4 regions of the Paenibacillus kribbensis genome follow, and region 1 is predicted to be linked to each of the others. Evidence: predicted binding sites of a transcription regulator. Region 1 holds the regulator's gene; each other region holds the start of a gene.
The links. Region 1 encodes Rex, which represses fermentation and respiration genes when NADH is low (regulators of the CRP and FNR family bind a similar motif). Its sites were predicted from a motif close to TTGTGAAATATTTCACAA; they were not measured.
Positions count from the first base shown of each region.

Region 2: the regulator Rex is predicted to act here: its motif matches at 6,696-6,713, upstream of nirB (nitrite reductase large subunit NirB).
Region 3: the regulator Rex is predicted to act here: its motif matches at 1,890-1,907, upstream of B4V02_RS03850 (cytochrome ubiquinol oxidase subunit I).
Region 4: the regulator Rex is predicted to act here: its motif matches at 2,682-2,699, upstream of lpdD (prenylated flavin chaperone LpdD).

Region 1 covers NZ_CP020028.1:2,357,590-2,365,790, forward strand. The annotation lists gene dinG (ATP-dependent DNA helicase DinG) at 1-1,121, shown strand, start outside; gene B4V02_RS10690 (redox-sensing transcriptional repressor Rex) at 1,167-1,820, shown strand; gene B4V02_RS10695 (amidohydrolase) at 1,807-3,108, shown strand; gene B4V02_RS10700 (cell wall elongation regulator TseB-like domain-containing protein) at 3,147-3,671, shown strand; gene B4V02_RS10705 ((S)-acetoin forming diacetyl reductase) at 4,436-5,218, shown strand; gene B4V02_RS10710 (hypothetical protein) at 5,880-6,413, shown strand; gene B4V02_RS10715 (AAA family ATPase) at 6,406-7,908, shown strand; gene B4V02_RS10720 (3-hydroxyacyl-CoA dehydrogenase family protein) at 8,046-8,201, shown strand, end outside.
Region 2 covers NZ_CP020028.1:4,928,036-4,936,236, forward strand. The annotation lists gene B4V02_RS21945 (immunoglobulin-like domain-containing protein) at 1-2,041, shown strand, start outside; gene B4V02_RS21950 (exosporium glycoprotein BclB-related protein) at 2,264-3,757, shown strand; gene nirD (nitrite reductase small subunit NirD) at 3,814-4,134, opposite strand; gene nirB (nitrite reductase large subunit NirB) at 4,175-6,604, opposite strand; gene B4V02_RS21965 (beta-glucoside-specific PTS transporter subunit IIABC) at 7,070-8,201, opposite strand, start outside.
Region 3 covers NZ_CP020028.1:855,439-863,639, reverse strand. The annotation lists gene cydB (cytochrome d ubiquinol oxidase subunit II) at 1-423, opposite strand, end outside; gene B4V02_RS03850 (cytochrome ubiquinol oxidase subunit I) at 410-1,816, opposite strand; gene B4V02_RS03845 (response regulator transcription factor) at 2,189-3,829, opposite strand; gene B4V02_RS03840 (cache domain-containing sensor histidine kinase) at 3,822-5,612, opposite strand; gene def (peptide deformylase) at 5,776-6,357, opposite strand; gene B4V02_RS03830 (polysaccharide pyruvyl transferase family protein) at 6,704-7,678, opposite strand; gene B4V02_RS03825 (lipopolysaccharide biosynthesis protein) at 7,653-8,201, opposite strand, start outside.
Region 4 covers NZ_CP020028.1:1,567,854-1,576,054, reverse strand. The annotation lists gene B4V02_RS07030 (NADH-dependent flavin oxidoreductase) at 1-693, opposite strand, end outside; gene B4V02_RS07025 (MerR family transcriptional regulator) at 933-1,337, shown strand; gene B4V02_RS07020 (hypothetical protein) at 1,704-2,291, shown strand; gene lpdD (prenylated flavin chaperone LpdD) at 2,300-2,650, opposite strand; gene B4V02_RS07010 (S8 family serine peptidase) at 2,834-8,201, opposite strand, start outside.

The sequences.
Region 1 (8,201 bases):
AAGCGTCTGCGCTGGAAAATCAGTTAAATGTCACACTAAGCGAAATTTTGCGCAAGGGTGACAAGCTCATGCTGGACGTAAAGGAAGAATATGATGATTATGCGGCTGACAGCCTTATTACGGATATTACAGGACTGCTCAAGGATTTGGCCGGAATCAAGGAGAATTTGCGTCTCTTTATACGTCTTGATGATGAGACGACCGTCTACTGGCTTGAAGCGAGTGGGCAATTCCGCAGTAAATCATTGCAATTTTATGCAGTGCCTGTAGATGTGAGCCGCCAGCTGAAAGAAATGTTTTTTGACAAAAAAAGAAGCATTATTCTGACTTCAGCCACCTTATCGGTCGATAAATCGTTTCAGTACATGACCGATCAGCTCGGTTTGCAGGAAGCTGCAGATGAGGGACGGCTGATGACTTCGCAGCTCCCGTCGCCCTTTAACTACAGGGATCAGGTGCTGCTGGTCATTCCCCGCGATTTCCCGAGTGTAAAGGGCAGTGTAGGAGATGCGCATTTTGTTAATATGCTTGTCAGCTCGCTAGGCGCGACTGCTCAGGCGACCCGGGGGAGAATGCTCGTTTTGTTTACCTCCTACCGGATGCTCCGGCAAGTGTATGAGCCGCTCAAAGAGGCATTGTCTTCCAGCGACATCACTGTGCTGGGACAGGGTGTAGACAGTGGGAGCCGCAGCAAGCTCACCCGGCGTTTTCAGGATGCCAAGGCTTCTGTATTGCTGGGAACCAGCAGCTTCTGGGAGGGTGTTGATATTCCAGGCGAGGCGCTGACGTGTTTGGCCATCGTCCGTCTGCCGTTTCAACCGCCGAATCACCCGTTGCTGGAGGCGAAAAGCGAGCTGCTGCAGCAGCAGAAGAAAAATCCATTTATGAAGCTGTCTGTTCCACAGGCGGTCATTCGTTTTAAACAGGGATTTGGACGTTTGGTACGTACAGCGAGCGACCACGGGGTCGTCATCGTTTACGATACACGTGTCATCGAATCCTATTACGGAAAGCACTTTTTGTACTCGTTACCGGGACCAAAAATGGAGCATATGCCGACGGAGCAAATGGTGCCCCGCATCTCTGAATGGCTCCAATCCGCCCCGGAGACTGAGGCATAATGGACGGGCATCTAAAAATGTCCGTTACAATTAGGGGGAGCAAGTATGAAATCAGAAAAAATTTCTGAGGCAGTTGTACGGAGGTTGCCCGTATATTTACGCTATCTGAATGCACTGAACAAAAGGGAAGTGGCTACGGTCTCTTCCCAGGATCTGGGGCAAAGGCTGAATTTGAATCCGGCCCAAATCCGAAAGGATCTCGCATACTTTGGAGATTTTGGCCGAAAGGGTATCGGCTATGATGTGACTTATCTGATTGAAAAAATACGTCATATCCTGAAAATTGACCAGCAAATCAACGTTGCATTGGTCGGAGCAGGTAATCTGGGGCAAGCCCTCTCGAATTATAATGCGTACTTAAAAGACAATATGAAAATTGTAGCTGTATTTGATGCTGTTCCAGAGAAGACCGGAACGATGATCAATACGCTGGTCGTTCAGCCAATGGATCAATTGGAAGCGACTGTGAAAGAAAAAAATATTCGGATCGGGATTATTACTGTACCGGATTTCGAAGCGCAACACGTGGCCGACAAGCTGATTGAGTGTGGTATTGAAGCGATCTTGAACTTTGCACCGATCATTCTGAAAACCCCGGACAACATCCGGGTACATACCACAGATTTTACAACCGATTTGCTAAGCCTCGCTTATTATTTAGAGGATGGAAAGGAAGAATCGCAAGATGACAGTGAATAAATGGATGATTAAAAACGGCTCCTTTGCCGTAAACGGACCTGAAGCCGGGGTAATCCATGGCTATATGATTGTGGAGGATAGCCGGATTACTTACATTGGCGAGACTTTGCCTGCGGGAGAGGAAGATACAGAAGCGTTTGACGGCAAAGGCTTGCTCTTTTTACCAGGTCTGATTAATACGCATGGTCATGCGGCGATGTCACTGCTGCGTGGGTATGGCGATGATCTGGCACTTCAAGTATGGCTTCAGGAGAAAATGTGGCCGATGGAAGCCAAATTTACAGCTTCAGATGTATACTGGGGTACTTCCTTGTCTGTGCTGGAAATGCTGAAAGGCGGTACGACGACCTTCCTGGACATGTACGATCATATGGATGAGGTGGCTCGTGTAGCTGAAGAGTCAGGCATTCGTGCGAGTCTGATGCGTGGAGCGATTGGATTATGCTCAGAGGAGGAGCAGCGAATCAAGCTGGCTGAGGCTGTGACTTTTGCGCGTAACTGGCATGGCAAGGCGGATGGTCGCATTACAACAATGATGTCTCCACATGCGCCATACACATGTCCACCTGCATTTATCGAAAAATTTGTACAGGCTGCGCATGATTTGGATTTACCGCTGCACACCCACATGTCCGAGACTATTGCCGAAGTTGAGCAAAACGTACTTGATTATGGCTTGCGTCCAGTTGCACATTTGGATAAGCTCGGCTTTTTCTCCCGTCCTTCGCTTGTTGCCCATGCCGTTCATTTGAACGACGAGGAAATAGCCTTGCTGGCTGAACGTGGTGTAGCGGTTTCCCATAATCCGGGCAGCAACCTGAAGCTGGCAAGTGGTGTAGCAAGAGTGCCTGAGCTGCTGCGTGCAGGGGTTACCGTTTCGCTCGGTACGGATGGTCCTGCCAGCAATAATAATCTGGATATGTTTGAGGAAATGCGCCTGGCTGCTCTCATTCATAAGGGAGTATCCGGTGATCCTACGGCGGTTCCTGCGAATGAAGCACTGCGTCTGGCAACCGAGTACGGCGCGAAGTCGATTGGTTTAAACGAGGTGGGAGTGCTGGCAGCAGGCAACAAGGCTGACTTTATCGCGTTGGATCTGAATCAGGCGCATTTCCTGCCGCGTACGGACCTTATTTCCCATGCTGTATACTCTGCAAGTGCCAAGGATGTGGCCCATGTGTGGGTAGACGGTCGTCAGGTCGTGAAAAACGGTGAGTGCCTGACTATGGACGAGGAACGCATCAAACATGAGGCACAAGCCGCCTTTGAAGGGCTGCTGTCGCGCTAATTCAGGTGTCACATCCCCTTAGAGAGGAAGCACAGGCTTTGAAAAATAAGAAAAAATGGATAGCGGTCGCTATTTTGGCCGTGATACTGATCCTGGTCAGCATGTTCTGGTATTATTCTTACGTTACGCAAGACCAGGTGGCCGAGAGAAATGCCGCTATCATAAAGGCCAAGCAATCGGGTGGTCTGGTCAGCACGACTCGTACATGGAAGTCAGTATGGAGTCAGGTATATTGGGTAGTTCAAGGGAAAAATGCCCAAAATGAAAATATAATGGTGTGGGTTCCCTTTCAAAAAGTGGAGGGACAGCCTAATGTACCTGCCGCAGATAATAGTGGTGTTCATACCGAGCTATTGAAAAACGGAGTCGACGAGGAGAAAATGACGGCAATTATTCAGCAGCAGCTTCCAGATGCAGAGATCGTGAGCCTCCAGCCAAGTGTGTTCAATGGCGAATATGTGTGGCAGCTGTTTTACAATGATGGAAGCCATCATAACTATACCTTTTACCGTTTCTCAGATGGGGGATCGACGGGGGTAAAGTATACATTGCCTAATTACTAGAGTGACGTGGGGAGTGGCTGATGGTAGTTTGAAGGGTTAGGAGCGTTAGGAGCGCCTGGGAGCGCTGCTAGTCCGTTTGATCTTACGATCGCTGTTGCCGCCGGATTTTTTTCGATTAGATTCTTATGGGGAAAATCCGGTGGCAGTATATGCTTCCGAAGCGAGCTTTCTTACAGAAAGCTTTTAGGCGAACGCTTCGCTTCTTCAGATTCAAATGGCCCACTCCGCTGGCTGACCGCCATGGAGTCACTCCAAACACCAGGGAGTTGAGGTAGGAGGGAACGGACGCCGCGCTGCGCTTGTCTCCGTTTTGAGTTTTACATCTGTCACTCTTGTTCCCGGATTTCTCCTCTAAATAGGTTTATTCGAGAAATCTGGAAAGCACCGTCCCACTGCGGATTGGCGAAAATGTAACTTTTATACTCGGTTTATATAGTTTGGAATGATTGAAAGCTAAAAAGACGTAAATGCGATTAAATTCGTATTTACGTCTTTTTAGTTTTTATGTTTGATTCGTATTTATCATAGCATGACTATTTGAGTATAAAACCATATCCGCCTGTGCAGTGCCTTCATATGTAATTTTATAAGTTTGAATTAGATGTTTTTTCATTTCCCTTAAAGAGTCTAAATATGAAGTCTATTACATATATCATAATATTTTTTTCCTAAAAATGGTTTAATCATAGACGCGGACTAACGTAACCCATAATTTTGTGGCTATGTTATCATGACTACTTATTCACCAAAGGAGATTCATGAACATGGGAAAAATGGATGGGAAAGTTGCATTGGTAACAGGTGGAGGTCAAGGGATTGGGCGGGCTATCGCTTTACGTCTGAGTCAAGATGGCTTCGCCGTGGCAGTCGTAGATTTGAATGAAGAAACGGCTAAAAGTGTGGCTGATGAAATTACAAAGACAGGAGGGCGCTCGATTGCGCTTAAAGTCGATGTTTCCAACCGGGATCAGGTTTTTGCCGCCGTCAAGGAGACAACTGACAAACTCGGTGGATTTGATGTTATCGTAAATAATGCGGGGATTGCTCCCGCCAAGCTGTTGGAAGATGTTACGCTGGCTGATTTTGATAAGCTGTTTCATATCAATGTGACCAGTGTACTGTGGGGCATTCAGGCGGCCGCAGCCGAATTTAGAGAGCTGGGTCATGGGGGGAAAATCATCAATGCCTCTTCACAGGCAGGTCATGTCGGTAACGCCAATCTGGGCATTTACTCTGCAACTAAATTTGCAGTTCGAGCATTAACACAAACCGCGGCTCAGGAATATGCGCAATATGGCATTACAGTTAACGCCTACTGTCCCGGTATTGTACAAACTCCGATGTGGAGTGGAATTGATAAAGAAATTACGGCCTCCAAAGGTGAAGCTGTAGGCGATGCCACCAAGGAATTCGGCAGCAAAATTGCGCTTGGTCGTCTCTCTACACCGGAAGATGTATCAGCCTTCGTCTCATTCCTGGCAGGTCCGGATTCCGATTACATGACAGGGCAATCCCCTCTGATCGACGGCGGCATGATGTTCCTGTAAAGGACTATGTTATTAGCGACGAGGTAATAAAACTCTTATATATGCAGCGTAGACGCTACATGCAATTTTTGCTGCAGCCAAGAACTTGTAAAAGCAGGAGTAACTGAAAGAAAGCAAAGAAAGCCGAAATTGGCTAAAGTAACTATAGAGATTGAAGAAAAAATTAAAAAGACGTAAATACGATGAAATTCGTATTTGCGTCTTTTTAACTACCAACCCTGCGAAGCTTGGCTGAAAGCCAGCGAAGCATCTTTGCCTACCCAACTTTCCTGCTAAGGCAAAATTCATCTTTATGGCGGGCAGTAGCGGAGTGGAGGATTTGAATCTGGAGAAGCGGAGCGTTCGCCTTTGCCATGGGATTCTAACCTTTAAATGTTTTATACCATCAAGAGAATCCCATGGCAACAGCGATCGTAAGATCAAATCCTCCACGCAGCGTCTCCCCCACCCACCCATAACCAATGATTTTGCCTAACCTCAACTTCCCCACACATTGCCTTCGATATTCGATATACGATATGATATACTATATTTCTGAGTGATAGACAAATATGATAGAAAAAAGCTTGCTGATTGCTGCAAGTTCAAGATCATAAGTCTGTTTGTTGTTGACATTCGTCCCGTTTCTTCTTTGTTTTACATTTTGAGAGGAGGATGTTATTTGAAATTGCGTGTAGTTCCTATCGTTGTTGCGGCAGTTTTGGCAGCATCGCTGTTGTTTGGAGGATGGTTCATTTACCGTCAGGTTACAATGCAAAATCCTCTGGAAACATTGGTTACTCAATATCCCGGCGTGACAAGCGCTCAAATAGATATTAAACCGGAAGAGGTTGTATTGAAACTGGATCTCAAGCCACAGGCAGATGTGGCCGGATTGGTCAATGTAGTTAAGCAAAAAGGGCAGTCCATCATCGGCAGCCGTACCATCAAGCTGGACATTGCAGATCATTCCAATTCAGCACTGAATCAATGGTGGTCTGAGGCTATGTTTCCCGTAGCGGAAGCGATGGAAAATAAAAAATATACTCAAATTTCATCTACCGTTGAGCAGATGAAAAAGAAAAAGACGGGTATTCAGGCTGATACCGATATGGATTCGAATAATGTCTATATCCGACTCAGCGAAGGTAAAGCGACCAAATTTATCGTTTTGCCACGTCAATCTCAGCAAATGGGGGTATGGCCTAATGCCTAGATGGATCAAGGAAGCACTAATCGGCATTGTGCCGGTAACCATTATATTTCTCATCTTTATCGGGGTGAACATTATCCCTCTGCTGCTCGTAGGCATCATGATCAGCGGCTTGTTAATGCTCATGCATGCGCGCGGTGGCTTGGCTGTAGGTGCCGGGCAAGAGCGTAAACGTAAAAAAAATGGCCCGGACAAGCTGACTTTTGAAGAAATCGGCGGACAAGAAAGCGCCAAGCAGGAGCTGCGCGAGGCCATGGACTTTTTGAATCGGCATGATGAAATTTCAAAATTTGGCATTCGTCCGATAAAAGGCATTTTGCTCACAGGCCCTCCGGGAACCGGGAAAACATTGATGGCGAAGGCAGCCGCACATTATACCAATTCTGTATTTGTTGCTGCCTCAGGCAGTGAATTTGTTGAAATGTACGTTGGTGTAGGTGCAGGTCGTATTCGTGAGCTGTTTCGCGAGGCGCGTACACGTGCCGCCAAGGAAAAGAAAGAAAATGCGATTATTTTTATTGATGAGATCGATGTGATTGGCGGTAAGCGTGAGGGTGGACAGCAGCGTGAATATGATCAGACCCTGAATCAGCTGCTGACAGAAATGGATGGCATTTATTCAACGGATACGCCACGTATTTTGCTCATTGCGGCTACTAACCGTAAAGAAATGCTGGACAGTGCTTTAACCCGTCCAGGACGCTTTGACCGTCATATTCAAGTGGATTTGCCCGATAAAAAGGGTCGTCTGCATATTCTTGAAATCCATGCCAAAAATAAACCGATTCAGGAAGATGCGAATCTGGACAAAATTGCTGAAGAATCCTATGGCTTTTCCGGTGCACAGCTGGAAAGCGTCATGAATGAAGCGGCCATCTATGCGATGAGACAGGAAGAGAAGATGATTGCCCAGAAACATCTGTCGATGGCCATTGACAAGGTGATGATGGGCGAGAAAACGGACCGTGAATCAACGCTGGAAGAGAAAAAGCGTGTAGCCATTCATGAGTTGGGACATGCTATTATGGCCGAAATCGTTCGTCCCGGCAGTGTGAGCCAGGTTGCGCTCAGCCCACGCGGGAAAGCGCTCGGCTATGTGCGTCACAATCCACAGCAAGAACATTATCTATATACCAAGCAGTTCCTGGAGGAGCAGATTATGATCTCCCTCGCCGGGGCTGTAGCGGAGGAAATGTACTATGGCGGTCGCAGTACAGGCTCAAGTAATGATTTTGAGCAGGCGCTGAATATCGTTCATACAATGATGACCTCCGGTTTGACTTCACTTGGAATTATTAACATGGATATGGTAACAAAAGAAGAACTTATGAGGGAAAACAGCCAGATTATGGATGGACTGCATACCCGAACGCTGGACCTGCTTGAGAAGCATCGTCCTGTGTTCGACAACTCTCTTGACATCCTGATGAGGGAAGAAACACTGTCCGGAGACCAATTTAGATGTCAATTTAGTGAAAATGCTTTATTACCAGCATAATTTTATTATGCTGGTTATTTTTTTTTACATTTAGTCCGTGCTAAGATATTATTATCTATTGGGACATAAACATGTATTTTTCGACAAAGAAGGATACAATATATGAGAGTGACCAGGAAAGGGTGGAATTAAGAATTATGCAATTTAAAAAAATCGGCGTCATCGGCGGCGGTACTATGGGCCAAGGTATTTCTGAAATGCTCGCGTCCAAAGGAATCGATGTGCTGCTGGTAGAGCAGACACCAGAGAAACTAGACTACGCCTACAATATGATTGAAACGAGTCTGGACAAA
Region 2 (8,201 bases), 2.6 Mb from region 1:
TTCTGCACAAAGAACATTCTCGATCACAGTGTTAAAGGCATTGCCGAATACACCTTATGTACGATTGAACGGCAATAATCCGATTGTCCTGGAAACTGGGGACAGCTTCACCGATCCGGGAGCCAGTGTACTGGACAGCGTATACGGCAATGTCCTGATCCCTGAGCTGTCAGGCAGCGGTGATGTCGATACAGATGTACCTGGCATATACGTATTGAACTATGCTTATAACGACAATGGAGGCTGGACGGCAGAGCCAGCCGAACGCCGTGTAAACGTACTGCCACGTGCTGTTCAAGCCATAGCAGGCACAGGGAGTGTCGCCTCAGTGATCGTTACAGGTGCCTTGCCAGGGGCTCGGCTGGAGCTGTACAATGTCCAGCAGCAGCTTATAGCGGAAGGGATCGCTTCGGGAGAAGGGAAATATATGTTTACCCCCGTTCCCGAGGGTGCCAGCTACTATGTGCTGCAGAACGTAAATGGCATGCAAAGCGTTCCTTCAGAGTTAGTATATGCCCAAGGTTTAACCGCCCAGCGTGTCGCGGATTCCATCACAAGCATACCTGCTCCTACAGCAAGTGATACACTGCTCAGGTTGCCTGTTGTACCCGATGGTTTCCGTCTGACCATTAGCAGCAGCAGCCAGCCAGACATCGTGCGGACCGATGGAACGATTATTCAGGCAGCAACTCCATCCGTTGTAGCTGTAATATTGGATGTCACAAAGGTAAGTGATGGTTCTCATGCTTTGACACAAGCAATAGAAGTCATGATCCCCGCCAAGATTAGTGTGAACACGGGGAAGTCTAACAAAGATAAAGAGGAAGATCAGGCTCTACAGGCAGGATTGTCCGGACAGGGGAAAGAGGTCTCCCTCTTTGTTCCAACAGCGGCATATGTGAATGAGCAGATACAACAAGCACTTCGAGAAGGCAAGGCGTACGCAGACATTCATTTGGAGCAGGAAAAACAGATTAACCGTGTTATCCTTTCTCATGCTTTACTGAATAAATGGGATAAGGTTGGAGCTGCCGTGATATCCCGATATGGAACACTGATGATATCCAGCGACGCCTTAACCCGTATGGCTTCAGGCCAGGAGGACGTTACTTTGTCCTTCCAGCATGCAGATGCACAACATGTACAGCAGATGCGCGATTGGGCGGAGCAACAATCCAGCCTAAAGCTGATAGGTCCGGTTGTAGACATCAAAGCCAACGTGACAGGAACCTCGTCCATCGTTCTACCGCTGGATAACGAATCCTTAAGTAAAGTACAGAATGCGGAGCCTCAATTCTCCATTCTTGTTATTCATGAAAATGGCGAGCGTGAGGTTCTAAAAGGCACTGCTGTGATGGATTCAAAAGGCATGTTGTCAGGTGTGAGTCTGAATACGACCCGGTTAAGTACCTTTGCCGTTGCCGCCTCCACCGACGCAAGGCCTCAAACCGACCATACAAATGTGCAAAATAACCCTATAAATTCATCGGATTCGCAAGAGCTCGCTCAGGTATGGCCCGATGTACAAGGACATTGGGCAGCGAATTCCCTGCAATCTCTTGCAGCCAAAGGCTGGATACAAGGATATAAAGACGGCAATATGCGCCCTGAGCGCGCGGTAAGCCGTGCAGAATTTGTGTCCATACTCATCAGAGCTTTGGGGACTACCGAAGACAAGGGTGCATCTACAGATTTTACAGATTTGAAAGGGCACTGGGCTGCAGCAGCCGTGGATACCGCTCATCGTCAAGGGTGGATTCAAGGGCTAACCGTTCAGACATTCGGCCCTGATGAAAGCCTTACACGTGAACAGGCGATGGTGATCCTGTCACATGCAGTAGCGGATAAAGTATCTGCTCCAAGCAAGGCTGCACCGCAGTCCTATAAGGATGAGCAGCAGATTGCCTCCTGGGCTTCCACTGCATTCGAAAATGCTATAGGCTCCGGTTGGATCAGCGGATATCCTGATGGGACGCTTAGACCGAAGGCAGCCATCAGCAGAGGTGAGCTGGCGGAAATGCTAATACGTATTTTCAAATAAGCCTGCTGAAGACCCTTAAATTAGATGAAATACAAACAAATACAGCGCGGCCCCTGGCATTTTCGGGGACCGCGCTTTTTTGTGAAAACTCCAACATTCATTTTTGCTTGTTTATTCACCCTTTTTCCCTCAGTAAATATATTAATTATATCTGTGAAGCGGGGCGATTAACCACCTGTCATCTCTACAGCAGGAAGAATGGTGAGGAGGAGTTATTTGAGCATGAAACATAAAAGATCATTCAGGTTCAGTGGCGCTTCAAAAAAGGATGAAGACAATAAACCAGCAAAGGTTAATCGGGGGATTGAAGCTCTTCTCAAGCTTATAAATGAATTGACCGCAATCATCCCGCTTGTATTCAAAAATCCCTCAGCGGCTAATGTATCTTCATTGCAGCAAATTTTAAGGCGATTGTTGATTCTGACGAAAAGCTTAAGACTTAGAAATGGCGTTAAGGCGGACTTATTGGCTGCGTTGGAGCTGGCTATCGTGGCGCTGGAAGCCACACCATTCTCACCGATTAGTGTAGGAACTACACTGCAACAGCTACTGGATGCCCTATTGTCTATCGTTCTACAGGAACCCCTTGGTCCTGTTTTTAAAGGCAGCCTGATTAGTGCGATCAGAACGACAGGAACGACTATTAGCAACGCATTGGGTGAAACATACTATTCAGGGGTCCCTGGTCCGCAAGGGCTTGCTGGACCTCCAGGTCCCATGGGTGCTCCGGGACCAGCAGGGGTTCCTGGACCACAGGGGCATGTCGGACCTGCTGGTCCTGTTGGACCTGCCGGGCCTGTTGGACCTGCCGGGCCTGCGGGTCCGGTTGGAGCTGCTGGGCCAATCGGGGCTGCCGGGCCTGAAGGACCTCCCGGACCGGTCGGCGCCACAGGGGTTGCCGGGCCTGCCAGTGGGGTCACCAGCGCCACAAATGCTACAGGCGCGGACGGGTTGCCCGGGCTGGCCGGGTCCACTGGCGCCACGGGTGCTACCGGTACGGATGGATTGTCCGGGCTGGCCAGGTCCACTGGCGCCACGGGTGCTACCGGTACGGATGGATTGTCCGGGCTGGCCAGGTCCACTGGCGCCACGGGTGCTACCGGTGCGGATGGATTGTCCGGGCTGGCAAGCGCTACAGGAGTCACAGGCTCCGATGGTATTGCCAGACCCGCTGGACCTACCGGAGCCACGGGCTCAGGAGCGATCATTCCATTCGCTTCAGGCGGACCAGCGACTATGACAACCATCGCTGACGGATTAGCAGGAAGCACAAGTTTAATCGGTTTCGGAAGCTCAGCAACAGGGATCAGCATTGTAGGCGGAGCCATAGACCTAACAGGTACATTGCTAGGACCACTGACTAACTTCGCTTTTTCCGTACCACGGGATGGCATAATTACATCCATTGCCGGATATTTCAGTACAACTGCTGCCTTGATCCTCGAAGCATCATCCGTAAGCATTACTGCTCAGCTATTTAGTTCCCCGACACCTAATAACACCTTTACACCTGTTCCCGGAGCAGCCGTCACATTAGCTCCACCACTAACAGACACGATCTCCTTGGGTAATTTCTCCAGCGGCATCACTACCGGATTGGCTATACCGGTAACAGCGGGAACCCGGCTGCTCCTTGTCTTCTCCGCGACAGCTACAGGGGCCTCTGTTCTTAACACCGTTATCGGTTATGCAAGTGCAGGTATTACGATAACCTGATCCAGGATAACAAGAGCCCCACAGGATTGGGTCCTGTGGGGCTCTTGTTATCTGTATTAAAGGGATATTTTCACTTCTTCTCCGTCTTCCCGAATGTCGAAAGTTTTGACTTGTCCGGTATCAGGGTCTTGAACGAGACCCGTCTCCAAATCAATCTTCCAATCACGCAGCGGGTCATAAATGTAATGACCTGATACGATGGATTCGGTAAGCGGCCCCCCCTTCGGATGCGGGTTGGAATTTTCAACAGCGTAAAGCTTGTTCTCCGAAGTGCGGAATACTGCGATTTCCTTATCATTCAACCGGATAGTCCGTCCAATTCTATTAGGAAAATCCTTACTGTGACCGACGATAAGCCACTCAGCATGTTTGATCATTCGCTTGATTGCTCCCTTCTCCAGGCATTATCTAAATACTTCACACCATAGACGGTGTAACGACTTCAAATAAGTTCTTACGCGAATCCGCATTATGGATAATCTTTTTCCATGGGTCTTCAAGCTGTTTCAGTGTAAATTCAATCCGTTCTATTAAAGCTTTACGATTATCTATATCGTGAACGACAGCCTTCTGAATCTCTTCAAGGCCAGTCCGTTCAACCCATTCCGAGGTACGTTCCAGATATTGGCCCGTTTCACGGTAGAACTGCATCACGCCCGCCACAATATCAATCAGTTCATCGTCGGTCTTCACTTTGCAGAGCGAATCAGCCAACCGCGCTTTGATACCGCCGTTGCCGCCGATAAAAATCTCCCAGCCTCCATCATTACCTACGATTCCGATATCCTTCGTACATGATTCCGCACAGTTGCGTGGGCATCCATTAACCGCTAATTTGAATTTTGCCGGAAAATCCAGTCTCTCGAATTTCCGTTCCAGCACTTCGCCCATTCCCATCGAGTCCTGTGTGCCAAAGCGGCAGAATTGTGACCCGACACAGGTTTTAACTGTACGAAGCGATTTTGCGTAGGCATATCCCGACGGCATGTCGAGTTCTTCCCACACCTTAGGCAAATCCTCTTTACGGACACCAATCAAATCCAGCCGCTGGCCGCCTGTCACTTTAACAACCTTAACGTTGTATTTAAGAGAAACATCCGCTATTTTTTTCAAATCCTCTGGAGTGGTAACACCGCCGTACATTCTTGGCACAACTGTAAACGTTCCATCCTTTTGAATATTCGCGTGCAACCGCTCGTTCACAAACCGGGAATCTTCCTCATTTTCATGCGTATCCGGGTTAATCATTCCCAAATAATAATTCAGTGCCGGGCGGCATTTGGAGCAGCCTTCATCATTCTGCCAGCCGAGTACATTCATCACTTCACGTGTCGTTGTAAGTCCCTTGGTTTTGATTGCTGCAACAATTTCATCCCTGCTCAAGGTTGTGCAGCCACATATTCCTTGCTTGGCCGCCGACTTGAAGCTGTCGCCTAGAACATACTGGAGAATTTGTTCAACGACCGGCTTACACCCTCCGCAGGACCGCGTTGCTCCGGTGCATGCTTTAATTTCGTCGACTGTGGTCAGTCCGTTTTCATTGATCGCATCAACAATCGCCTTTTTAGTCACACCATTGCAGCCGCAAACAATTTCATCATCAGCCATCGTTTCAGCAGATAAGGTTTTAGCCCCGTCTTTACTGCATCCGGTACCCATGAGCTGTCCATATATCTCATCTGTCATCAACGTTTGCTGCCGTACATATTTCTGAAGACTAGCAGATTCGCTCACATCTCCGAACAGCACAGTTCCAACAATCTTGTTTTCACGAAGCAGTACTTTTTTGTAAGTGCGCTTCCACTCATCCTTTGCTACGATCACCGTATGCTCAGGAGCAGTTATGAATTCGCCAGCCGAGAAAACATCCACCCCTGAAATTTTGAGCTTGGTGGAAACCACTGATCCCGCATAGCCTTCGGTATCTGCACCTGCCAAATGTTTGGCAATTACACTTCCCTGTTCAAATAGCGGGGCAACCAGACCGTAACATATCCCGCGGTGCTCAGCACACTCCCCTACAGCATATACATCTGGCATGGAAGTCTTCATCAAATCATCGACTACAATTCCACGATTCGTTTCTATACCACTTTGCACAGCCACCTGAATGTTAGGCTTGATCCCGACGGCCATAACTAGCAAATCTGCTTCCAGCTCGCTTCCATCCGAGAAGCGCAGTCCCTGTACCCGATCTTGACCGTACACCTCTGCAGTTTGCATTTGCATGGCAAATTTGATTCCCTGGCGTTCCAGTTCTGCTTTCAGCATCGCAGAGGCTTCCCGGTCCAGCTGACGCTCCATCAAATCCTCCATCAAATGAACGACCGTTACGTCCATGCCGAGATTGACCAGACCTTTGGCTGCTTCCAGTCCCAACAGCCCTCCACCAATGACCGCTGCCTTTTTATAGGTTTTTGCCGCCTCAAGCATTGCCGTACAATCGGCGATATCCCGAAAACCGATGACGCCTGGTAATTCTTTTCCCGGAATAGGCAAAATAAACGATTGGGAGCCCGTGGCTATCAAAGCTAGATCGTAATCAATTTCCAGTCCGTCCTCAGTATGAATCCTCTTTCTTTCTCCGTCGATGTTCCGTACCATTTTCCCAGTATATAAAGTAATACCTTGATCCTCGTACCATTGCAAATCGTTCAGTATGATATCCTCAATGGTCTTACTACCCTCCAAAACATAAGAGAGCATAATCCTGTTATAGTTCGGATGTGGCTCACTTCCAAGGACCGTAATTTCATATTTATCCGTTAATTTTAAAATCTGTTCGACCGTATTGATACCAGCCATCCCGTTCCCTATCACAACAAGCTTCTTTTTACTGTTTATCATATACCGGTTTCCTCCATTCATTCGACGACATCTCCTGCGTGCTTATGAATATCTGTCTATGCTTTTATTCTAATATAGTGGAGCACGTTATATGTGACTCAAATCACAATGTGGTTTAAATAATAAAAATTAAGGGTTTTCCCTATTCTCATTCAAGGGATTAAGGTAAATATCTATAATAAACTACCATTAATGGTAATTTATTATGATTTTCGCGAATGCATTTACCTTATCTGAGAGACAGAGCAACATCAAGGCCAAAACGATTTACCGAAGGAAGTAATCGCATAGGGAAAACGGAGAGCACGCAAAGGATATTACCCTACTTCAGTCTTGAGGAGGGTGTAAGATGATTCGGCCAAAAAGAAACCACCTCTGGAAAAAGGGAATACCCTTTAACGTGCTCCAGAAGCGGTTTCTCTTTATTTTTATAAATTATTGCACTTGATTTAACCTTTCAATATCTTATCGCTTGACCTCCAACAATGAATCTCCCGTTTGCACCCGGCTGCTGCCCAGCACTTTAATTTCCGCATATTGAGCCGTGTTGGTCACAATAACCGGTGTCGTCAGGTCATACCCCAGAGCTTTAATTTCCTCAATATTGAACTCGACCAGCAGTTGACCTTTGGTAACCCGATCACCTTCTGCGATATGCATTTTAAAATGCTGTCCCTTTAATTTAACAGTGTCCATGCCGATGTGAACAAGGACCTCCGTTCCCCCATCCGATACAAGTCCAATCGCATGGCCTGTGCGGAAGGCATTAGCTATCGTTCCATTGAACGGCGAGAGCAATTTGCCATCCTCAGGTACAATAGCAACGCCTTTACCCATGGCTCCCGTAGAGAACACTTCATCAGATATCTCGGATAACGGTTTGACAGCACCCGTCAGCGGGCTGGAAATATTCTCGTTCGTCAGCGCAGGAGCTGGGGTTCCAGCTTCTTTCTTCTCTTCATGGACTGCAATCATTTCTTTTTCCATAGAATCATTAAATCCAAAGAAATATGTGGTAATGGCTGTGAATACATAAGCTACTATAATGGCAATGACGAATCCCGCGAAACCCGTGCCGAAGAAAATCGGCAGGGATGCCAAGCCCGGTATACCTGGAGCAATGGCCACGGAGCCTGAAGCACCCGTGATCGCCCCGGCGATAGCACCCCCGATAATAGCCCATACGAACGGTTTTTTATAGCGGATACTAATCCCGTAGATGATCGGTTCCGTGATGCCAAACAAACCAGTTATCGCCGCAGGCCCTGCAATCGCTCTCACTTTTGGATTTTTAGTTTTAAGGAATACACCCAGTGCTGCACCTGCTTGTGCAAAGTTAGAAGGTGCCATTAATGGTTTCATGGTATCATAACCGTATACCGCAATGTTATTGTACATAATAGGAATAAACGCCCAGTGCAGTCCCATAACTACCAGCAGCTGCCATCCAGCACCCATAATAACCCCTGCTACAATCGGACTCAAATTATATAAGAAAGTGTAGCCCTTAGCCATTCCCAAGCTCGCATATATTCCAATCGGTCCAACCGCAATCAGAGTCAAGGGAACAATGACCATAAGACAAATAAGTGGCGTT
Region 3 (8,201 bases), 1.5 Mb from region 1:
CACACCTCTCACCAAAGCGGCAAAGGCCATACCAAATAGCATCGGCGGCAGGAAGCTGCCTATTAGAATGCAAGCATCCCACGTGTCTGTCCACCACTTGCCTTCTGCCTTGCCACGGAATTCAAAGGAAACTCCACGCAAGATCAAACCTAGCAGGATGAACACAAATACCAGATAATATCCGCTGAACATGGTCGCATAAAAGTGCGGGAAAGCGGCAAACATCGCACCTGCTGCTGTGATCAGCCACACCTCATTGGCATCCCAAAACGGGCCAATCGTATTGATCATCAAACGTTTTTGCTGGTCATTACGCGGCACCAACCCCGTCGCCATCCCTACGCCAAAATCAAACCCCTCCAGAAAGAAAAAGCCGGTAAACAGCACAGCGATCAACAAAAACCATAAATCATTTAACGACAATGGTGTCACCCCCTTGAGCAAATGGATCATGAATGACCGTATGCTGATGCGGCTCTATATCTGGACCTTTACGAGCTGTACGAGCAAACAGGAATGCCAGTACACCCGTTAAAACGAGATACAGCGTCGTAAATGCAATCAACGAGAACAGCACTTCTCCTGCTACAACGGTAGGTGAAACAGAATCCTTCGTTTGAAGCAAGCCAAACACCGTCCACGGCTGGCGGCCCATTTCGGTCATAATCCAGCCCGCAGTATTCCCGATGAATGGGAGCGATATCCCCCACAGCATCAGACGATAGAACCAACGATGAGAGCCCTCCAATTTTTTGCGAAAACTCAGGTAAGCTCCGTACAGAGCAAGTGCAATCATGGCACATCCCGCCGCAATCATAATGCGGAAGCTCCAGAAGGTAGTACGTACTGGTGGAATATAATCCCCCGGACCATAGGTTTTTTCATACTGTGCCTGAAGCTCCTTCATACCAGGCACGGAGCCGGAAAACTTGCTATACGACAAAAAGCTCAGTGCAAACGGAACTTTAATCTCAAAGGTATTTTCCTGCTGATCAGGATCAATATCTGCTACAACCGTCCAAGGCGCCGGGTCACCACTGTTTTCCCATAAGGCTTCACTGGCAGCCATCTTCATGGGCTGTGTTTTGACCAAATATTGAGCCTGTCCATGACCAAACATAGGAATAGCAATAGCACTGATTAATCCAACAATAATGCTCAATTTAAAAGAAGGTTTAAAAAAGTCCATATTCTTTTTATGCATCAGCTTCCAGGCACTAATGCCTGCTACGAGGAAAGCCCCGGTTGCAATGGCGGCAAATATGGTGTGAGGATACTCCCACAAAAGCTGCTCGTTCGTTAGCAGAGCAGCAAAATCCTGCATTTCTGCACGTCCATTTTCGATCCCGTATCCTACGGGACGCTGCATGAACGAATTGGCAGCCAGAATCCACAAAGCCGAGAGCATCGTACCGATAGAAACCAGCCACATACAAATTAAATGGACACCCTTGGACAGCCTTTCCCAACCGAATACCCATAAGCCGATAAAGGTGGATTCCAGAAAAAATGCAAGCAGCGCTTCAATCGCCAGCGGTGTACCAAATACATCGCCGACAAAACGGGAAAAGTCGGACCAGTTCATCCCGAACTGAAATTCCTGCAAAATCCCGGTTACCACGCCTACTGCAAAGTTGATTAACAGAAACGTCCCCCAAAATTGAGCCATTTTTTTGTACAAATCATTTTTTTTGATTACATACATGGTCTCCATGATCGCCACCAACAATGACAATCCAATGGAGATCGGCACGTAAACAAAGTGAAGAATCGTAGTTGTCGCAAACTGCAACCGTGCCAATTCTAATACGTCCATGATGTTATTCCTCCCCCTGTGCTTCTCTTAAGAACCGCATGCTAAATTAGTTTCTGAAGCCAACATTCAAACTTTGTGATAATATTCACGTTATTGTATATGAATGGATCATTTTTTATCATGACCCGACTTCAGAATAACAACATTATATAGAATAGATTTGAATGAAATAGAATCGAAAGTGTGAACATCGTGTCAAAGTTGTGTCGTAACGATGGCAAATTTATGAATTCAGCTCAAATTCTCTAATGAGTGTGACATTTGCGATTGATCTACTTATTTTTTTCGCACAAAAAAATCTCTCTTCGTTCGGAGAATCTTCCTCCGACATCTAACAAGAGAGACTTCATAGAGTGAAACCAAGGGAATCGATTAACAGCCATCCGTCCCTCCGTCATTCTGAACCCGATTACGGTAGGAGGAAGGCGACATCCCAGCATACTTTTTGAATTTACTATGAAAATAATCAGCATTCGCATACCCCACACGACCTGCTACCTGATGCACCTTAATTCCCTGTGCAAGCAATTCCCTGGCTCGCTCAATCCTTACTTTATCCAGGTAGGCATTAAAAGCCTCGCCGGTATGGCTTTTGAACAGTTTGCCCAAATAACCACTGTTGTAGTTGAACATGTCTGCCAATAACTCCAGCCGCAAATTTTCATCATAGTGACTATGTATGAAATCTACCATTTGCTTCATAATGATCTCCTTGTCGCCTGAATCAGTCTGACCTATCCATTGCAAAATATGCTCAACAGAGTGATCGACCAGCTCTCCCAGTGTAGAATGGGCATATACATCGGTAATCAAGCTGGAATGCTCCTCCAACACCGCTCGGCTCTGATCCTGTCCAGTCGCATACTTATTGAGCGCCAATGTAAACGCCTGGGCAAATGCCGCCTTAATTGCAGCTTCTGTGCGATAAACCTGAGGAAATTGGACTTTCATTTCCTTTAATACACGCAGCGCCGCTTCCCGGCTTGCCATGTCCAGCGCATAGTACAGCTTTTCTGCGTAACGCACGGGGTCTGCAGTTTTATTGGACGCCTCGTCCATATCGGCGTTCATCGCTTCCAACTGATGCAGATCACTGGAGAGCATCACCCTTTCCATCCCAAACAGAAAGGTACGCTCTAATAGCCGCAGCGCCTGTTCAAAAGAGCTGGGAATATCGGTTAATTTCGCCACCGGATCACCAGCAGCCGCATAAATCTCGGTTGCCCACGGCTTTAGCTCTTGTCGCCAGGCTGCCAGCAGCGCAGCAGCCTTTTCCTCCGTTCTCACCGTGGCGGGAAGCAGCAGACCTGTATAGATTCCGGCCTCAAACACCATGCCTCTGCCCTGCTCCCGGCACATCTCTGCCAGACGCTGTTTGGCTGCTGCTTGCCGGGCTTGCCGATCCCAGTCAGGTATCCGCAGATCCAGAAGAATAATCTGATAGCTGTCCCAATCCAAAGCCGGCAGTGCCAGATGCTGCTCGTGCTGTTCATTTTGTCGTATCTCTTCATCCAAAGGACTACCAATTTCCCTTGTATCGCATATAGCCCCATCCGCTTGAACCGGAAACAGCAGTGCTTCAATCCAATCACGCTCATGGTGAGAAGCACCTCCCCACTTGCCGTTTTCCTTTTCGTCCTCAATGCTTCGCCGCACCCGTTTCAGCTCTGCCGTCATCTCTTCCTCATCGACGGGCTTCAACAAATAACCATCCACTCCGAAACCCATGGCTTGCCGGGCATAATCAAAGTCTGCATATCCGCTTAATATAAGAAAATGGAACGGCTCACTGTTCATTTCACGTATGCTCCGTATGACCTCCAGCCCACTCATGCCTGGCATACGAATATCGACAATAACCAGCTCCGGCTGGTGCTCTTCGAATTTTTCCAAAGCCTCGCGCCCGCTCCCTGCTGTATCTACAATCCGAAAGCCACAATCCCCCCAGTCAATAATGGAGGAAAGTCCTTCTCGAATCGCAGGCTCATCATCCACAATCATCGCTTTATACATTCGAATCCTCCTCCTTGGGTATGGAAAAATATACAGCTGTTCCTGCCTGCAACACGCTTTCAATCTGCAAACCATAACGTTCGCCATACATCAACATTAGACGTTGGTGAACATTACGCAGACCAATACTGCTCCCTTCCGGCTCATCCGTTCCCCTGATACGTGCCAGCAGACAGGCCAGTTGCTCTGCTTCCATGCCGATTCCATCATCTGCTACTTTAATGTGGAGTTCTCGTTGCTCCATTGTGATATCTACTTTTACCGTGACCGGCTCTTCCTTATTTTCGAGGCCATGAATGACTGCATTTTCCACCAGCGGCTGTATGATTAAAGGAGGGATAGATATGTCCTCAGCGTGCTCTTCCAGATTCACTTCATAGATCAAACGATTTCCGAATCGGAACTGCTGAATTTGCAAATAGGACCGCACCATATCCAGTTCCTGACGCACCGTCGTTGTACCGCTGCCAATCTCCAGATTCCGCCGCATCAGCTTGCCAAGCAAGCGCACCGTCGTTGCAATTTCGGCTTCCCCGTTCAGATGTGCCTTCATTCGGATGGATTCCAGCGCATTAAACAGGAAGTGCGGATTAATTTGACTGGCCATCATTTTTAGCTTGATATCCTTTTGCGCCAGTTCGAGTCTGTTATTTTGCTCACTCGCTTCGTATACCTGCGTCATCAGTTGGCGGATGCTGGTCACCATATAGTTGAAACGGCGGGATAAATCCCCAATCTCGTCCCTTCCCTCCACACTTGACACCACATGGAAATCACCTGAGGCTACTTTATCCAGTTCATAGCTCAACCGCTGCAGCCGTTTGGTAATGAGCCACGAAATGATGGTAATCAAAATCAGCGCCATGATCAGTACCGCAAGAACACATAATGCACCAATCAGGCTGACCCGGTTCGCCCCCTGCACGATATGTTCCGTCGAAAACACTGAAATAATGGTGAATCCGCTCACACTTGAGGTCGGCAGCAGCTCATCCACAATAATGTTCGAGGGCTTTCCGTTTATTTTGGCTTCATATATCCCCTTGCCCGCCCGCTGGACATCAAAGCCCAGATGTAAACCCGCCAACGTCTGCCCCACCGACTGCGGATTAGTTGCTGCAACCACAATCCCGTTGCGATCCGCAATCAGTGTTTCAAACTGCTCCTTGCTCAGCATATGATTCAGCTCCGTCTGACTCAGGGCTATCATCAAAACTCCCTTGGTATGGTATTCAGGAAACGGAATTTGCCGCACCAGACTCAAGCGATTAACCGGATTATCCTCCTTATCCTGAATATAAAACCAGTTAATCGCCGTCCCCTTCAAAGCCGTCTTAAACCATTCCTGACGCTCTATGCCGGAGTCCACTGGAATAAACTCCAGATTATTGACAAGCGTCGGATTGTACGAATAAAACCGAATGGTAGCAATTTCTCGATACTGCTGCACATACTCATTAAAATCCTTGTATTGATGATACGCATTCATTAGCTCAACCATGCCTGAATAACGACGGTTCGCCATTTCCTTGAGCCTTTTATCGAACATCAGTCCATTTGAAATATCTGTTGGCACGCGCAGTAAATTGGCAGTCTGGCTCTTAATCTTTTCCACATTGTTTACCGTCTGGGCAATCGCACTGTCGAGTGCCTGCTGACGCAAATAAAAAGTAACACAGCCACCCACCACCAGCACCGGGATCATGACAATCAGCACATAGGAGAAGAGCAGCTTATTGCGCATGCGCATATTGTTCATCAAATGCCTTACTCCACGATACATGCCATCCCCCCAATAAAATAAGCGCTTACATTTTCGTGTATATCTCACATCCTACATCTCAACGTATATGATTCCAGTTTAAAGCTTAGCAACATTTATATCCATATTTTCTTGAAAATTAAAAATGTGGCGAACGAAGTCACCACACTTTACCAATCATGAACTATTTACGCACAAAAGGTTCAATATGAACTCCCTGTGGAAGCTTATGCGGATCTTCCGGGTTGATGCGGTCATAGAACATAATACCGTCCAAATGGTCCATTTCATGCTGTACCACAATCGCTGCATAGCCTTTGAAGGTCAATAGTTCCTGCGTTCCGTCCGGCAAAATGGCCTTAATGCGAATTTTTTCATAACGCGGCACATATCCGGGTATGTAACGATCCACTGACAAGCACCCTTCTCCCTGTTCCAAATAAATCATGGATGTGGAGTGGCTGACCAGCTTCGGATTAAACAGCGCATACTCTATCGTTTGGTCTCCATCCTCATAATAGATAGCGCACATTCTTTTATTCAGACCTACCTGGTTGGCGGATAGCCCCACACCCGGGCGCAGCTCATAGCGGGTGGCCAGCTCTTCATTTTGGCTATTTTTCAGATAATCCAGCATCCATTGCATCTGTTGAAGGTCCTCTTCAGACAGCGGCAGGCATACCGGATCAACCTTTGTACGCAAAATCGTTTCCCCTTCACGCACGATATCCTTGGTGAGAAGCATGTCCATCGATTGATTGCTCATTCGTCAGCCTCGATTCATTTAAATAAAATATATGATCATGTGATGTGCTGCAAAAACTGGGGAATTCCCTAGTTTTCTGCAAGTTTTATCACATGAATTATATCTATTTCTGAAATGAATTGTCAAAATAAAGCGACGTTTGGAGTAGAATTTTGTGCAATAGCGGCCGCTACGCGGACGGATTCCGCCCTCTTCGCTGCAGTTTTGGTTGCTGATCATGTCATTAACTATTTATCGCCTTAATTATTTATCACATGAAATAATTTCGTCCCTATATGAAAGAAAACAAAAACCTCCTAAATCAATTCAATGATCAGGAGGCTTTTGAAAATAACTTTCCCTAACATTAAGACGGCTGCTCTAATTCCTCAGGTGCATCGTTAAACAGCCTCGCCTTGGGATTTGGCTGAGTCCAGGTATTATAATATTGAGAATTTTTTCCGTAGGAATTATCAATAACCATATGCGGCATATCGAGCAGACAAGCCAGAATATGACCGTGCAGCCGTGAGGTACGAACCTCGCGGTAAGAACTGAACAGCGTGACCGCTTTGTTCATCAGATGGTCCGTGTATTTGTACCAAAAGGTGCGCGTCGGCAATGGTCCACCGATTTTTTTATTCAAACGGTAAAACTTTTGGAAGTAGACGATCCCCTTCACCTCCAGCGGAGTGAACAAAGTGTCCCAATCCAGACGATGGGCTGCATGGGCCTCGTCGTCAAATTTCTTTTGCCCCCCTACCGTTTCAATATCGGTACGCAGGAAGTACAGTACGTCCTTCACGGTTTCCGTAGTCGGCTTTAATGGCCAGAGTTGGTGTGCCATATCCGGACATAACGTGATGTTGCATTGATTCAGCTTGTCCTTGGCCCACTGATAAGAGCGTGTGTCACGTACAAACATATGCAGATCGGGGTGGCCATTGAACAGGGCAGCGACCTCATTGGCTTTCTGTTCAGACTGAAAGTGAATCGTCTGTGGCATGATGACAATTCGGTGGTTAGGGAAATCGCGAACGATGCGTTCTCGCAAATTTTGATGATTTAAGTATAAATCGCCGAAATTGCCGCCGCCGTGGCACACGATAATGCAGTCGCCCGGAATGTGAAGCTGATCGGGAATGTCCATAGCGCTGTAACGGGCACGGACATGAATACCGTTATCCTTGAAAAATGCCTCGGTGCCTTTCATGATGAGTACATCCCCACCATTATTATAAACGGGATAGTCGACATAAATGATATTCGAGCCTTGAGGGACTACGTCGAGAATGACGCTCAGCTTATTTTTCAGTTTAGCCATGGGATGCGAATTCGGCATCTTTCAGTTCTCCCTTCCTGCGCTTCTTTTGTATGGTCTGAATGACAAACGTGATGTCACTTTTATCAAAAACGATCCGTGATAGCGGAACATTAAAAAACATAGGAAATGAAAATAATGAGAATGCCAGCCGTATACAAGCGCCTGCGAGCAAAGCAATGGCAATGCCGTCCAGACCGAAAATCGGTGTACAAATAAAAAACAGACCGACGGTGATCGCGTAGGCTACAATTTGCCGGAACAATACAAGCCCCGGACGACCCAGCGCGTTGAAGGCTGAAGCCAGAATCCAGGAGCCGCCACCGATAATACATTCCAATGACAGCAGGTAGAACGTTAGCGATGCTTCCAGAAAAGCGGGCCCGTACAGCAAACCCAGCATATAGCGTCCAATGAAGAGAGCGGGCACAATGACGATCAGCATGGCAGCCATCGAGATGCGGAAAGCACGGCCCACTGTTTCGACAATCTTGCTGTGCTCCATCCCGGTCACCTTGGGAAAAGTGACGTTAGTGACGGCATT
Region 4 (8,201 bases), 790 kb from region 1:
TTCAGGGGACAAACGATACCCTAACAGGAATGGTTTTGTAGCATGCTTTTCAATTACCTTTTTGATTTCTTCAATAATTGCCAATGGAAAACGCAGTCGATTCTCAAGGGTTCCCCCCCATTGGTCTGTCCGTTTATTGGTTGCTGGAGACCAAAAGTTTTGAATTAAAAATCCATGAGCTCCATGAATTTCGACGCCATCAAACCCAGCTTCAATCGCTCTTCTCGTTGTGTCACCAAATGCACGTATCGTCGACAGGATTTCCTCATTTGATAGCTCTCTTGTTTCTGCACTTGGGCCAAAAGGAGTAGCCTCAGGCTGATAGACACTCGCACTGACTGCATCCAATTCAGGCAAGGCTTTATCGCCTGCATGAAAAATCTGCAGTACAGCAGGGGATCCTCCACTTTTTGCTGCATCAGCTAATTTTCGTAAACTTGGAACGAATTCATCGTTGTATCCAGCAAATTCATTCGTAAATCCTTGCCCATTAGGTAAAACATGAGTACAACCAGTAATGACGAGTCCTACTCCATTTACTCGCTGTTTGTAATATTTCACCTCTTCATCGGAAATGGTAAGATCGTCATTGCTTGACCATGTGGTCATAGGTGACATAACGACTCTATTCTTGATTGTTATTCCGCTTCTGAATGTGAAGGATTCAAATAACTTACTGTATTTTTGATTCATTTCAATAACCTCTCATTCCATTATTTTGTGGTATTAAAATTTGTCTAGATGCTAATGTATATATCACTTTCTAATCCATCGCCTCCCTGTTGCTAGTTCTGCCTCAGTGTATTCTGTTGACGTAAGGGGAAGTCAAGCTTAAATATTGGCATAATTAAACCAAGATTTTTGGATATTCATAATCCTTTATGATATTCTTTTAGTTACAGTAACTGTAGCTAAAAGGTGGGGCGGGGTAAATGTTGTACTCAATGAAATATGTAGTGGAAAACTTAAATATAACGGCAAAGACACTTCGATTTTATGAAGAGCAAGGGATCCTGCAAAATGTATCTCGCGATGAAAATGGTCGAAGAGTCTATTCCAAACAACATATAGACTGGATTTCTTTTATTCGTTGTCTCAGAGAGACAGGAATGTCTCTTGCTAAGATAAAACAATATATGGATCTTTTTGGAGTTGGAAATGCTACTTTCTTGGAAAGACAAGAAATGTTGGTGAAACATAAATTGGAAGTGCAGAAGAAAATTGAAGAAGACTTAAGGTACTTGGAGGAAATAAACTATAAGATAGCCATGTATGAACTTCAAAAAGAAGAGGTTAGGAAAAATCCCAATCATATCTTTAAATGCCATGGTCTATAGATTTAGGACGAACTACTTCTTCCACAACGCTAGCTGTATAAGAGGTTGAGTTCATATTATATTGCTCAAATATTTCACGAAAAGGAACCATCACTACTCCTGAATAGGCTATAAGTGCATTAAAATCCAGTTTTTCATTATTAACATATATGTTAGCCGTCTGTGCTTCTCCGGCTAGATGTACATCTTGAAGTTAGGTCGCTCCGTTAGATGATGGATCATCTCCAGTGAGTCAGTTATAATGCCTCGTTCAAAACCAAACGGCATGATAGATAAGCACTTTTCGTGGTGATTGGGCATACAGTATTTTATCCATACCAGATAAAATGCGCTCCATGAGAGCATTCAGCCAAGGAGGACGGAGCTATGGTATCTCGTGCAACATCCCGCAGAAGAGGCTCACCCCGCAAACGTTTAAAAGCTGACACGCTCAGAAAAATATCCGTCGCCATGCTGCCATTCTACAAGGCAATCGCGACCCGCCGTGGTTTTGCCGTTCAATGGTCACAGGCTGTGGCTCAGGGCAATCTGGATCGGATGAAATCCCTTCTCTGCTCGGTAGCGCCGTTTGCCGCCAAACAAGGATTAGGCACGAACGGCATCGGCTACTTTATTACCTTTTTAGCTCAACCCCCAATGCTCTATTATACGAACGGAACGACGATTCCGCCGGGGACGGTGCAATTTACGTTTGAACCGAGGGTTCATCGCGCCATCGCCAAAGCCGTTTTTCCACTATATCGGGAATTGGCACACAATCGCTGCTTTACTTCTGCTTTAGCGAAAGCGATCAACAGGCAGGACCAGCGTGCAGTTACGGTGATGATCCGCAGTTTGATCTCATTCTCTGCGCTGAAATCCATACAGATTGAGGATGATGGGTTTGCCTTGCTTTTTAAGTACCCCTTCAGTATGTATCCCTATCGTAATCTACTCCTTCGGGAGTTCACTTAAAGTGGTTGCTACAAGCGTTCGTGCTTAAGCTCTCCAATAAGCTCCTTCCCCAATTGTATAGCCATATCTGTAAGCACTCGGATTTCCTCCTTGGTTGCATCATCCAAATGAGCCCCACAGCAAATCGCAAAGTTGCCTGCAAACTCTTTTCGCAAGCGCACGGCAATTTCTTCGGTAATATAAAATTCCTTGTGGGTTTGCAATTGCACGGTTTGCATCGGCTCCAGTCTCGCTCCTGCTGTAATCGTTCCCAGATGGGGCAGGTCACCGCCTGATATGAGTACGACGATATCTTCCCCCATAAAGTAGGCATCCAGCACAAGCCGGATACGTCCGCTTTCTTTTTGCAAATGAATCATATGATCCTCTCCCGCTTAAAATAATATTGTTGTGTGAATAGATTCACTTTATTTGTTTCTAATTATTGTATCCCTTCCTGAGCAATTCGACAAATAAAAATGGCCCACAGCAGCCTCCATTCATGGTAGCTTGCTGTGGGCCTCTTTTGCTATTTTAAAAGAATCATTCCATCCTACGGTCTGTTAACGGATCGTAATCACATGCACCGCCTTACCAGTTGCGCCGTCATTATCTGTCACCGTAAGCTCCACCGTATAGGTTCCGGCTGTGGTGAATTTATGCTTCACCTTGGAACCGATGGCTGTATCGCCATCACCAAAATTCCAGCTGTAGCTGACGATTTTACCATCTGCATCACGTGAAGCTTTGGCGTTAAATTGTACATTCTTCTTCTTCTTGGCAAAATCATTCGCCTGAATAATAGCTACCGGCTTTTCATTGGATGCAGGTGGATTCGGATCAGGGTCCTGTCCACCGCCTTTCGTCACATACAATCTTCCCGGCGCTTCCGTCTTCACTTCATTGCCTGCCGTATCCCTTACCCGGATTGCGATGACTCCGCCCTCCAGATTCAGGGAAGACGAAGTGAAATAAATGCCTTCATAGTGCCCTGACGAAGTTTCGTTTAACGGAATTTCGTTCTGTCCCAAGGTGGACAGGTTAAAGGGCAGCTCCACATGGAAGGACGCCTCCAAGCCAGACGCACTATCGAAGGATACTCGTACCGGCTCCCCTGGAGCGATGCGTACATCCTCTGCAGGGCTAATGTTTTCCAGCTTCGGCAGAGCCGTATCGACATACACCGAACGGGTAACGGTCGTTTCATTTTGGGCAAGATCCTTGGCCGTCACCGTAATCTGGTTTTCTCCTTCGTTAATGAGCAACCGCTTGTTAAAGCTGCCGTCACTTCCAAATTCGGCTGGCTCGCCGTTAATGGTCAATTCGGAAAGGAACTCATCATACACTGTGCCGATTACACTGACAACACCCGCATTGGTACGGGCTCCTTCATCGGGTGAAGTCAAAATCAGTCCCGGTTTCGTCTGATCGAGCGTCACAACTACCGGCTCGGAACGGTCTGTTACTTTGCCGTATACCGCTGCTTGAACGCTGAGCGGATTGGCACCTGGCTGAAGATCGACCGACAGGCTGAATTGACGGTCCTTCACCTTGGTTGTGCCAGCCAGTTCCTTGCCGTTAAAGAGCTGAATATCGGCTCCTTCTGCCGGGGAAGTACCTGTCACGGTAATCTTTTCATCCTGCGTATAGGTAGCCTTTGTAGGTGTTGTAATCGTTGGAGCATTCACCGGATATCTGACGATAGCCCGGATCATGTAATTGCCTTCATCTACAGGTGATTGACTCCATGTACCGCTTACACCCTGCCAGCTGCGAAGCGCATTCGGTCCACTCTCATCTGTAGCAAGACCCGGCGACTGTGTGCCTGCTGCAGGTTGTGTATAGACGATATAGAAGTCACCTTGAACGGTTACCGGCTCTGGGAGCTGTACCGTCGTCCACTGTGTCTCATCCCGCACGGCTGTCCCGTCGAATGGGCCAGCCAGCAGACGCCCTGGTGCTCCTCCAGCACCGGAGGCATCATATACGGCGTATTGGAATGCCGTTCCTCCCGGATTCGGGAAGGCAGCGTTCCAGAACAGAAGTGATGCTCCTGTCACTTGAGCCACTTCCGACTCAGGTGTCATTCTGACTGCCCAAGAGTTGCCTGCCGCATTAAAGGCTCTGGCATTTTCCCCCGTGCCGTCATCATAAGCGATGCCTCCCTGGAAGCCTATGAAAGGCTTCAGCGTGACGTTTGCTTCCACGCTGCCGTTCGGAGGAGCCGTTACGGATACGCTGTCGCTATAATAATTGTTGGCTGAAATGGATAATGTGTATGTTCCTTCCAGCACGTCCAGCGTAAATTCTCCAGCTTCATTCGTCTCTATCGGAGCAATACGTGCATCCTCCAGCACCAGCACTTTCGCTTTTTGGATAGGTTCACCGGATTGCTTGTCGGTAATGACTCCGTGAATCGTACCATGAGGTACGGCTTGGAGGCTAAAGTTCGCTCTAATGACTTTATTATTCTCAATTGTAACCTGCTTCGTTTGAGGCTCGTAGCCGTAGGCTTCAGCCTTCAGCGTATAGTCTCCCGCCACGTGAGTGAAGCTGTATTTGCCCGTGGTCGGATCCGTTTTCACCGAACGTCCGGTTTCCAGTACGGTAACCGTAGCACTCGCTGGAAGACTGTCGAGACCGACACGTCCACGATCCACCGTCGTTTCCGCTGGCTTCACCTTTTCCTGGAATTCGCTTTTTTCGGTGCTTGTAATTTTGTACAGCGGGAATTGTTCTTCTGCTTTTTGCAGTTTGATATTCGACTCAGGTACGATATCCTTCGTCACCGTCGAAGCTGGAACGCCCAGCACTCGGAAATCATCAATGTACCAGCCATTTTTATTCACACTGTTATCCGACTTCAAGCGGAAGCGAATTTGGATCTCATTGCCGGTGTAGCTATCCAGATTGTAGTAAACCGGGGCCCATTTTTTCCCATTCGTGTTATGAGAGAATTTGCCCAGCTCGCTCCAAGTGTCGCCATTGTTTTTGGACACTTCCACATATCCGTAATCATAGCCGGCCTCAATTTCAAACCAGTGATTAAAGGTCAGTGTTGCGTTGCGTATACCATTCAAATTAATTTTTGGAGAAACCAGCGAGAAGTCAGCTCCGTTCTCATAGTTGCTATCGAGATCCGTGGCCCACACGTTCGGTTTGGATGCCGCGCTCTCAGGCCCGACTTTAGGAATGCCGCGCTCCCATTCATCCTTGGTACCGGAATGAGTCCAGCCATTATCCGAGCTGCCGTCAAAATGGTCGCTATACAGCGTATCCGGTACGTCCACTCTCAGAGACACCTCATTCGACTTGGCTCCCTCGTTGCCGCTGTAATCCTCGGCCGCGACTGCATAATGATAGGTCGCACTGCCGACGGTGATCGTATCGGTGAAGGTCAGTCCCGTAGTTGTACCGATGGAAGTATAATTTTTGCCTGATTCGTTGGAACGATACACCTTGTACTGCTTCACATCTTCATCGGAAGAAGCATTCCAAGCCAGCGCAACGTTGCCGACAGTATCGGCTTCAGCAGTTAAATTACCTGGCGCGGCAGGTGCAACGGTATCCGGTTCCTGAATCGACAGGTCGTCGATGTACCAGCCGTCCTTTACAATCGTATTGTCGCTCGTAAAGTTAAACAGGAGGTATACCTTTTGACCCGCGAATGCCCGCAAATCAAGATACTGCGTTTTCCAGCCATTGCTGGAACCGGTAAACGATAATACCTGCTCAAAGGCATTTTGACTATTTTGAGTTGCTACATATACTTTACCGAAATCAGAATTGTTTTCAAGATCGTACCAATGCTTGAAGCTAACCAGAGCCCCTTTCGGACTTTCGGTCAAATCAATCGGAGGAGCCATGAAATAACTGTTGGAGTTGGTCTGGTATTGACCTTCGAGATTGGTCGCGATGACCTTTGTACCCGAGTGTGCGCTTTTAGGGCCGCTTGTCGGGGTTCCCCATTTCCAGACACTGCCCTGTCCGCCGATGTTGATACCAGCGATGTCTTTTTCAAAATCCTGCGTATAGCCCGGCTTAACACCCTTGGAGATGTTAACCTTATATACTTCCGTTTCAAAACCGTTATTACCGTAATCATTGACACGAATGTAGTATTCCAGACCAGCGCTGTTCACCAAAAAAGTCGGGATGGACGCTTGATATGTACCGTCTTTGCTGTCGCCGGAGGTCCGTTCCAACGGAATATAAACATAGTTCGACGTACCCGTTGTTTTGGCAAATGCCTCAACGGCTGTCACACCGACATTATCCGTTACATGAGCAGTCAGAGGTATATCAATCCCCTCGAATGCCGCAGCAGGTGGTGTATGCTCCAGAACAGGCGCTTCCAGATCGTCTCCACCTGTTACAACTTTACCGGATACGGAGCCCAAGCCCTGAATGACCGAACCAACCGCATCCAGCGCATTAATGACACCATGTCCGTATCCATTGTTTGGCGAGGTAGGATAGGTGCTGTCTGTACGCGGTGTAGCTGTGTTCATCAAAATTTCCTCAAGCTGGTCTACGGTAAGAGAATGATTCGCCTGCAGCAGCAGTGCTGCGAGACCCGCAACATGAGGACCCGCCATGGAGGTGCCGTTATATCCGCCTTTATAGGCACCACCAGCCACGGATGACCGGATATTTACACCCGGTGCGGAGACTTCAGGCTTTATCTCTCCGTACGGTGAAGGTCCCAGCAATGAGAAGCTTGCCAGTTTATCATTGATATCGGTGGCTCCGGTAGCAAAGGATTCAGGATAGTTGGCCGGATTTGCGACCGATGCAGGGCCACCCGGATTGGAAAGAGAGGTGTTACCTGCAGAGAATTCAGGGAATATTTGGGCATCACGCCATGCCTGAACCACAGGTCGGAACCATTCATCCAGACCGGGCCCGCCTCCCCACGAGTTGTTCACTACATCCGGTGCAAGCTCGGGATGCAGATTGCCTTGGGCGTCTTTTGGCGCAAGCAGCCATTGACCGCCATCGAGTATAATCGCATCCGTCGTCTCCGGATTAAAAATCCGAACCGCAATCCACTTCGCACCAGGTGCAACGCCAATCCGGTTCGTTCCGTTTTCCTCGGAGCCGACCATCGTACCCATCGTATGCGTACCGTGGGAATCAGCCTCCTGATCGACTGGAAGCGTCGCATGGCTGTGCGGATCGTACCAGCTCAGCTCGGGATTCACAATATTGCCTGCCGCGTCCAGGCCACGCCATTTGCGATGCAGCGCCGGATGTGTATAATCTACACCTGTATCCAGGTTGGCGACCACGATTCCGGTTCCGTCAATTCCTTTATCCCAAACCTGTGGTGCGTTAATATGGGATATATTCCATTCCACCGTAGAAGGGTCTACAGCATTTTTGCCTGCATTGCCGGGCTTGGCCGATGTTTTTCCATCGTCTTTCTCCGGCTCCACAGCTTTCTCTGCCGTTTCAGACTTTGCTGTTCCGGCTGTCGCTTTTTCAGCGGTTTTGGCGTCGGTTCCCTCTGCCTGCTTGTCAACCGTCACTTTTTGCAAATAACGTGTTTCATTCGGCAAAATTTTATCGACTTCAGGCAGCTTCGAAATATGATCCAGCACCTCCTTGGTGCTCGTAACAGCCATCGCATTCACAATAAAGTAGCTTTTATATTCCTTCACTCCACCGTCCTTTGACTGCTGATCCAAATAATTTTCAAGCCCGTATTGGGTTCTGGAAGCCGTCTCGCGCAAAGAGCTGATCACATGGCTGCGTACAGCCATTTTGGCAGCGGAGGGTGTTATTTTCTCAAGTGAAGCCTTTTGGAGAGCATTTTTGGAAACTTTGTTGGTATCCACCTGCTCTTTTAATTTAACCAGATAGGTAACATAGTTGTTCTCCTCAAACTGTTTGGTTAGCTTCGGAGATACTTTCGCGGTCGTAACCTTG